One region of the Bradyrhizobium sp. S3.12.5 genome, then DNA from elsewhere that is predicted to be linked to it. Evidence: predicted binding sites of a transcription regulator. Region 1 holds the regulator's gene; the other holds the start of a gene.
The links. The regulator LexA, encoded in region 1, represses DNA repair genes until DNA is damaged. The targets are predictions, from matches to a motif close to TGTTCNNNNTGTGTTCNG.
Positions count from the first base shown of each region.

Region 2: the regulator LexA is predicted to act here: its motif matches at 2,006-2,023, upstream of uvrA (excinuclease ABC subunit UvrA).

Region 1 covers NZ_JBEPRF010000010.1:81,356-85,775, forward strand. Annotated here, with positions in the region: gene ABIC09_RS16275 (helix-turn-helix transcriptional regulator) at 1-838, shown strand, start outside; gene ABIC09_RS16280 (molybdopterin molybdotransferase MoeA) at 943-2,154, shown strand; gene lexA (transcriptional repressor LexA) at 2,330-3,031, shown strand; gene ABIC09_RS16290 (hypothetical protein) at 3,210-3,464, shown strand; gene ABIC09_RS16295 (hypothetical protein) at 3,658-4,089, shown strand; gene ABIC09_RS16300 (ComEC/Rec2 family competence protein) at 4,100-4,420, opposite strand, start outside.
Region 2 covers NZ_JBEPRF010000016.1:157,095-161,514, forward strand. Annotated here, with positions in the region: gene ABIC09_RS24140 (outer membrane protein) at 159-926, shown strand; gene ABIC09_RS24145 (outer membrane protein) at 1,163-1,852, shown strand; gene uvrA (excinuclease ABC subunit UvrA) at 2,120-4,420, shown strand, end outside.

The DNA of each region.
Region 1 (4,420 bases):
CATCACACGCGATGAGTTCACCCGCAGCGATTTCTACAACGAATGGTGGCAGCCGGGCGGTTTCGACACCGAACCGTTGACGACGAATCTGCTGGTCGATCACAACGCCACGGGCATCCTGACCAGCCATCGGCCGTCCAATTTGTCTCCGTATGACGACAAGGCGCGGCGGCTGTTTGCAACGTTGGCGCAGCATCTCGTACGCGCCGTTGCGATCCAGCGGCGTACCCACCAGCTCGACATCGCCGGCCGCGCGGCGCTGGCGGGCCTCGACGGCCTCGATCAGGGTTTCATTCTCGCGGACGCCCAGGCCCGCCCGATCTTCGTCAATCGTCGCGCGCGCGAATGGCTCGACGCCGCCGACGGCATCGTGATCGACGCGGGCGCGCTGAGCGCCATCACCAGCGACGATGGCCGTTGTCTGCAAACGCTGGTCGGTTCGTGCAGCATCGATAATCCCGATCGCATCGGAGGCGAGATGAGCCTGCGGCGGCTTCCCGGCCGCATGCCGCTGCACGTGCAGGTAACGCCGGTCGGCAGCGATTGGGCGGAGAGCTCGGTGTCGCTCGCCTCCGGCTGGCGATCGAGTGCGATGGTGCTGATCACCGACCCCGAGCCGGACGCGAGATCAAGACTCGACGCCCTACGCGCGCGTTACGGCCTGACCCGTGCCGAAGCGGCCTTCGCGCTCGAGATCGTCAAGGGCGGCGGCCGCAAAGCCACGGCCGAACGGCTCGGCATCGCGGACGGAACCGCGCGCAGCCATCTGTCGAAGATCTTCGACAAGACCGGCGTGGGGCGACAGGCCGAGCTGGTGCGGCTGTTGCTCCAGAAATAGCTGCGTCCGCGCGTATGCGCATCCGTTTTGCCTCAACGGCCACAGTCGGCTAGAACGCTGGCCGCGACCTGATTGTCGCGTTGCCCAAGCAGGAGCTTTCAGCCGTGGCCCTCATGCCGGTTTCCGATGCGCTTGCCGCGGTGCTCGCCGGTGCGGAGCCGCTGCCCGAGGAATCTGTCGCGCTTGATGCGGCCTTCCATCGCGTCCTCGCGCGCGACGTCGCGGCGCGGCGCACGCAGCCACCGCAGGCGATGTCGGCGATGGATGGCTATGCCGTCCGCGCGGCCGATGCAGCCAGGGTCGATGCGCAGCTCAATGTCATCGGCGAGGTCGCTGCCGGCCGGCCGTTTGCAGGAACTGTCGGTGCCGGGCAAGCCGTCCGGATCTTCACCGGCGGTGTCGTTCCCGACGGCGCGGACGCAGTCGTGATCCAGGAGGACACCGTTGCCGACGGCAAGCGCATCACGATCAAGGAGGAAGCCGTCACCGGTCGGCACATCCGCCCGGCCGGCGTCGACTTCTCCGAGGGTGACGTGCTGCTGCGCAAGGGCGCCCGGCTGACGGAGCGCGACCTCGCGCTTGCCGCCGGCATGAACCACCCGCAATTGGCGGTCAGCCGCCGTCCGAAGGTCGCGATTCTTGCCACCGGCGACGAGCTGGTGATGCCGGGCACGACGCCTGGTCATGGCCAGATCGTTTATTCCAACGGCTACGCCCTGCATGCGCTCGCTCGCAGCGAGGGGGCCGACACCATCGACCTCGGGATTGCCGCCGACACGCTTGCCGCCACCACCGCCGGCATCCGCCGCGCGCGCGAATCCGGCGCCGACATCCTGATCACGACGGGCGGCGCCTCGGTCGGCGACCACGATCTGGTGCAGCAGGCGCTCCGCGACGAAGGCACCTCGATGGCGTTCTGGAAAATCGCGATGCGGCCGGGCAAGCCGATGATGAACGGGCAGCTCGGGGCGATGCGCGTAATCGGCCTGCCCGGCAATCCCGTGTCATCCTACGTTTGCGGCTTCCTGTTCATGGTGCCGCTGATTCGTGCGTTGTCGGGCCGTTCGATGGTTCATCACCGCCGCGAACGCGCCGTGCTCGGCCGCGACGTCGGCGCCAATGACCAGCGCGAGGACTATCTGCGCGCCCGCCTGGATGTGCGTGATGACGGCACGCTGATCGCCCTTCCCGTCAATCACCAGGACTCCTCGCTGCTTGCGAATCTCGCTGCGGCACAGGCACTTCTCGTGCGCGCACCGTTCGCACCGAGGGCCGAAGCGGGAGCGCCCTGCGAGGTGCTGCGACTGCCCGTTTGAGCGCATTGTTCGCATGCGTTCCGCGAACTTTGTCGCGTTCACGGTAAATTAAGCAGTTGCGGAACAAGTATCGAACATATAGTGTCCGTTCATGATTTGTTTCGAGCGTGTGCGGCTTATTGCTGACTTCAGCGTCTCGGAATCGAACGACATCAACCGGGGGATTTTGGTCGAGATGTTAACGCGCAAACAGTACGAGCTCCTGCGGTTCATCAGTGAACGTCTGAAGGAAAGCGGCGTGCCGCCCTCCTTCGACGAGATGAAGGACGCGCTCGATCTGCGCTCGAAATCAGGCATCCATCGCCTGATCACTGCGCTCGAGGAGCGCGGCTTCATCCGCCGCCTGCCCAACCGCGCCCGCGCCATCGAGGTGATCAAGCTGCCCGAACTCCAGGCCGCCGCTGGCAGCCGCCGCGGCTTCACGCCGAGCGTCATCGAGGGCAATCTCGGCAAGGTGCGCCCGGCGTCGAGCCTGCCGGCCGACGAGGGTGAGCGTCCAGTCGCAGTGCCCGTGATGGGCCGGATCGCGGCCGGCACGCCGATCGAGGCTTTGCAAACCCGCAGCCACACCATCAGCGTCCCGCCCGACATGCTCGGCTCGGGCGAGCACTACGCGCTCGAAGTGCGCGGCGACTCCATGGTGGAGGCCGGCATTCTCGATGGCGACATGGCGCTGATCCAGCGCAACGAGAGCGCCGATACCGGCGACATCGTGGTCGCCCTGATCGACGACGAGGAAGCGACACTCAAGCGTTTCCGCCGTCGCGGCGCCTCGATCGCGCTCGAGCCGGCCAACGCGGCCTATGAGGTTCGCATCCTGCCGCCCAACCGGGTCAAGATCCAGGGCAAGCTGATCGGGCTGTACCGGAAGTACTGATCGCGTCGCTATCGGCGAGCGCAATCAACGATTGGAGCGGACGATTGTCCGCTCCGGCTGGGTAGTCTTTCTGGTTTTGCACAGATTATCCGGCCCCTTCTCCAGCGCTACATCCTCGGCACGCCGCAACGAAGCACGCATTGCTTCGCAGGGCCTTTGCCAGACCGAGGAGACCAACATGCGCAAGATCATTTTGAGCACCGTCACGATGACGCTGATCGCAGTATCAGCGTCGCAGGCCTTAGTGTCGCAAGCCTTGGGGTCGCAAGCCTTGGGGTCGCAAGCCTTGGGCTCGCAAGCCTTGGCTGCGCAGCCGCAGCACCACGCTCGCAAAGCACCGCGCGCAACGACCGAGCAATTCCGCAATGCCCGTAACGCCGTCGCGCAGCCGGCTTGGCAATATTCGGGCTGGTCAGCGCCAGCCGGCCGCTGAAGCAACGCGCTCACCGAATGCGCGGGAGCAGGCTTTGTTCCTCGTGCATTTGAAAAAGATAATGTGATCGCGCTCTGCTGATGCGAGCCGCAGATTTGCCCACAAACAAGCATAAGATGAGCTTCCACTCTGATAGGGGCCTGCGCCTCCGAGACAGAGGCGCGGGTGCTCTATCCTGATTGAGGAGCACCCGATGTGTGACTATAGCCTGCATGCCGTCGCGACGCGTCCCGCAGAAGTTGGCGAGACGATCGTCACGACAACGTTCCGCGGCACCTCGACGCGCGGCTTCGCCTCCGAAGCCGACATGTCCGTCGCGGTCTGCCTGCTGCCGGGAACGGAGCTCGCCTTCGCCGACAACGTCCGCTACGACAATCGCTGGATCTGGACGCGCACCATCAACTCGCGCGTCGGCAAGTTCGGCAAGGTCGATCCGCACATTCCCGACCGCCATCACGACGCGATCGAATTCCCCGACGGCAAATACGTCCTGGTGACGCAACTGGTCGAAGGCCAGCGCGCAACCGTGCTGCAACTGCCCGTGACCCAGCCGCTCGGCGAGCGCGAGCACAAGCCGCAGGTCGCCGACAGCCGCTCCACGTCCCCGCGCCTGCCGATCGGCTAAGCCGTCGATCTCAGTCATCGGCCTGCAGGTCGGCGTCAGACGGCGTTGCGTCTTTGGAGCGCGGAGCTGCCGACCGCGGCATGAGGGTCTGTTCGAAATCTCCATCGCCGGCCGCCGCCGGCGACCAGGGGCGGTTTGCGCCCCTCGCCTTTACCGCCTGAATCGCAAAGCCGTCGCCACGCGGCGTCAGCGCCAGCGCGCCCTGACGCACGAGACGTGGCCGATCGACCACCATCGCACCACAATCCGGCGGCGCGGACCTTGCCGTCACCACCAGTGCCGCGCGGCTGCAATCGTCTCCCAGCGCGTCAATGCGCAACGCCAGCGCAAC
Region 2 (4,420 bases), on a different contig from region 1:
AAGTTAGGTGCACTTCAATTGACCCATGACTGTTGCATTCCGGCGACGGACTCGACCTCCAGATTGCACTACGCTTGCCTCGGAATTGGTTCTTATGGGCGTCGCGCCTGATTGAACGCTTCGGGATTATTGAAGCGGACGACACTGGGGAGACTGCAATGAAGAAAATTCTGTTTGGCACAATTGGTATCGTTGCGTTCGGCCTGTCTGCACCGGCGAGTGCAGCGGATCTTGCGGCCCGTCCCTACACCAAGGCGCCGCCGCCGGTGGCCGCCGCCATCTACGACTGGAGCGGCTTCTACATCGGCATCAACGGCGGTGGCGGCTCGAGCCACAAATGCTGGGATAGCGTCGTCTTCGGCGGCGGCGCGCTCGTGGGCGGCGAAGGTTGCCACAACGCCACCGGCGGCACGGTCGGCGGCCAGGTCGGCTATCGCTGGCAATCCGCCAACTGGGTGTTCGGCCTCGAAGGCCAGGGCAACTGGGCCGACTTCTCCGGCGACAATGTCAGCGTTCTCTTCCCGGACCAGCGCAATCGCTCGAAGATTGACGCCTTCGGCCTGTTCACAGGCCAGGTCGGCTATGCCTGGAACAACGTGCTGTTCTACGTGAAGGGCGGCGGTGCCGTGGTCGCCGACAAGTACAACATTTTCGTTGCGCCCGGGTTCGCCGGCGACGGCACCCTGCTCGCCTCGACCAACGACACCCGCTGGGGTGGCACGGTCGGCGCGGGCCTCGAATTCGGCTTCGCGCAGAACTGGTCGGTGGGCGTCGAGTACGACCACATCTTCCTGGGCAATCGGACGCTCACCCTCAATGCACCCGGGGGCATTGCATTCCAGACTGACCGCATCAGCCAGAATGTGGATATGGGTCTTGTCCGCCTGAACTATCGCTTTGGCGGCCCGATCGTCGCAAAATACTGATATCCGCTGATTTCATTGGGAGATGGAAGGCCGGCCTCGCGCCGGCCTTTTTTGCTGCGAGTTCCCCGGAGGGAACTATAGGTCAGCGGCAATTACATTTTGCATCTGTTGTGACTTTTGAGAGACACAACTTGCGGCTTCAATGATGTAAGCCGACCCAAGTTGGACAACAGCGTCCGATGCTGCTTCCGACGCACGGAAGCCCAAAACAGAAACTGGGACTGGGATTGTTGAATATGAAGAAGATTTTGTTGGCTTCGGCCTGTCTGCTCGCCCTCACTGGCGCCGCTTCGGCTGCCGATCTGGCGGCTCGCCCCTACACCAAGGCTCCGGTGGCCGTGGCTTCGGTCTACAACTGGACCGGCTTCTACCTCGGTATCGTCGGTGGCGGCGCTTGGGAAGCCGCCTCTGGTGACCCGAAGATGAAGGGTGGCTTCGTCGGCGGCACCGCCGGCTACAACTGGCAGACCGGCAACGTCGTGTTCGGTATCGAGGCTGATGGCGCCTGGGCTGACGTCAGCGCTACGGCGACCGGCGCGACCCTCGTCCCCGGCTTCGGCGTCGTGACCGCGACCGCCAGCTCGAAGACCGACGCGATGGGCACCGTTCGCGGCCGCATCGGCTACGCCGTCAATAACGTCCTGTTCTACGGCACGGGCGGCTACGCCTGGATCGACAACAAGATCACCCTCTCCGCACTCGGCCTGACCGCGTCAGACAGCAAGTGGCACTCCGGCTGGACCGTCGGCGCCGGTGTCGAAGCCTTCTTCGCGCCGCAGTGGTCGGTCAAGGGCGAGTACCTCTATCGCAGCCTCGGCGGCGAGAGCTACTTCTCGGGCACCCTGCCCACCGGCACGCTCAACTTCCACACCGTGCAGGTCGGCGTGAACTATCACTTCGGGGGCCCGGTGGTCGCGAAGTACTGATCTTCGCCACCGACGTCACATCGTCACGAAAGGCCGGCCTTCCGCCGGCCTTTTTGTTTTACGCGGAGCGCTCGGCGGGGCTCCTGCTGCCAAGTCCCGCCAGCACGCCAACAATCCGTTGACGATTCGCAAAGTCCACTGGAAATCCGTCTCCGTTCTTCCTACGTTCGCCGGCATACCCATCGGCGCCGATCCCGGTTCCGGGCGAAGCGCGCCTTTTAGGTCGGCGCGATCGCGCACCTTTGGGATTCCTTGAGGGCAACTCGGATGGATGAAGTGATCAAGGCGAAGCGCCAACAGCAGACCGCGGGCTCGAGTCTGCGCGCAATTACGATCCGTGGCGCGCGCGAGCACAACCTCAAGAACATCGACGTCGAGATTCCCCGCGACAAGCTTGTGGTGTTCACCGGCCTCTCCGGCTCCGGCAAGTCCTCGCTCGCCTTCGACACCATCTACGCGGAAGGCCAGCGCCGCTATGTCGAGTCGCTCTCGGCCTATGCCCGCCAGTTCCTGGAGATGATGCAGAAGCCTGACGTCGACCAGATCGACGGCCTGTCACCAGCGATCTCGATCGAGCAGAAGACGACGTCGAAGAACCCGCGCTCGACCGTCGGCACGGTGACCGAGATCTACGACTACATGCGCCTGCTCTGGGCCCGCGTCGGCGTGCCCTATTCGCCGGCCACCGGACTTCCGATCGAGAGCCAGACCGTCTCGCAGATGGTCGACCGCGTGCTGGCACTGCCCGAAGGCACCCGCCTCTATCTGCTCGCGCCGGTGGTGCGCGGCCGCAAGGGCGAGTACCGCAAGGAGCTCGCCGAATGGCTCAAGAAGGGCTTTCAGCGCGTCAAGATCGACGGCACCTTCTACGAGCTTGCGGAAGCGCCTGTTCTCGACAAGAAATTCCCGCACGACATCGACGTCGTGGTTGACCGCATCGTGGTGCGCGCCGACATCGGCCAGCGCCTCGCCGAGAGTTTTGAGACCGCGCTGAAGCTCGCCGAGGGCCTTGCCGTGGTCGAGTATGCCGATACACCGACTGCTGCCGCGCCTGCCGAAGAGAAAGAGAAGAAGAAGACCGCAAAGATCCACGACAAGAGCGGGCCCGAGCGCATCCTGTTCTCGGAAAAATTTGCCTGCCCCGTCTCCGGCTTCACGATCCCCGAGATCGAGCCGCGCCTGTTCTCGTTCAACAATCCCTACGGCGCCTGCCCGGCCTGCGGCGGCCTCGGCGTCGAGCAGCATGTCGACGAGGACCTCGTCATCCCCGACAAGGAGCTCGCGATTGGCAAGGGCGCGATCGCGCCCTGGGCCAAATCGTCGTCACCCTATTACGTGCAGACGCTGACCGCGCTGGGCAAGCACTACAAGTTCACGCTGACCGCCAAATGGAAGGATCTGCCGAAGAAGACGCAGAACGCAATCCTCCATGGCTCCGGCGAGGACGAGATCAAGTTCTCCTACGAGGACGGCGTCCGTTCCTACGACACCAAGAAGCCGTTCGAAGGCGTCATCACCAACATCAATCGCCGCTATCGGGAAACCGAAAGCGAATGGGCCCGCGAGGAGCTCTCGAAATATTTCCACGACGTGCCCTGCGGCGCCTGCACCGGTTTCCGGCTGAAGCCCGAGGCGCTTTGCGTCAAGATCGGCGGCAAGCATATCGGCGAGATCTCGGAGCTGTCGGTCAAGGGCGCCGGCGCCTGGTTCGAGACCGTGCCTGAGGCGCTGAACGCGCAGCAGAACGAGATCGCCGGCCGCATCCTCAAGGAGATCCGCGAGCGCCTCACCTTCCTGCTCGACGTCGGCCTCAACTACCTCACCCTCTCCCGCTCCTCCGGCACGCTGTCCGGCGGCGAGAGCCAGCGCATCCGCCTCGCCTCGCAGATCGGCTCGGGGCTGACGGGCGTGCTCTACGTGCTGGACGAGCCCTCGATCGGCCTGCACCAGCGCGACAACGCCCGTCTGCTCGACACGCTCAAGCGGCTCCGCGACCTCGGCAACACCGTGATCGTCGTCGAGCATGACGAGGACGCGATCCTGCTCGCCGACCACGTGCTCGACATCGGCCCCGGCGCCGGCATGCATGGCGGCCACATCATCGCCGAAGGCACGCCCGCCGAGATCATGCGCAACCCGAACTCGCTCACCGGCAAATATCTCACGGGCGAGCTCGAGGTCGAGGTGCCGGAGCGGCGTCCGCCGAACCATCGCCGCACCATCAAGGTGGTGAACGCGCGCGGCAATAACCTGAAGAACGTCACGGCCGAGATTCCGCTCGGCCTGTTCACCGCGGTCACCGGCGTCTCCGGCGGCGGCAAGTCGACGCTGCTGATCGACACGCTCTACAAGGCCATCGCGCGCAAGCTGAACAACGCCAGCGAAGGCGCCGCGCCGCATGATCGCATCGAGGGCCTCGAGCATATCGACAAGATCATCGACATCGACCAGTCGCCGATCGGCCGCACCCCGCGCTCGAATCCGGCGACCTATACCGGCGCCTTCACACCGATCCGCGAGTGGTTCGCCGGCCTGCCCGAATCCAAGGCGCGCGGCTACGAGCCCGGC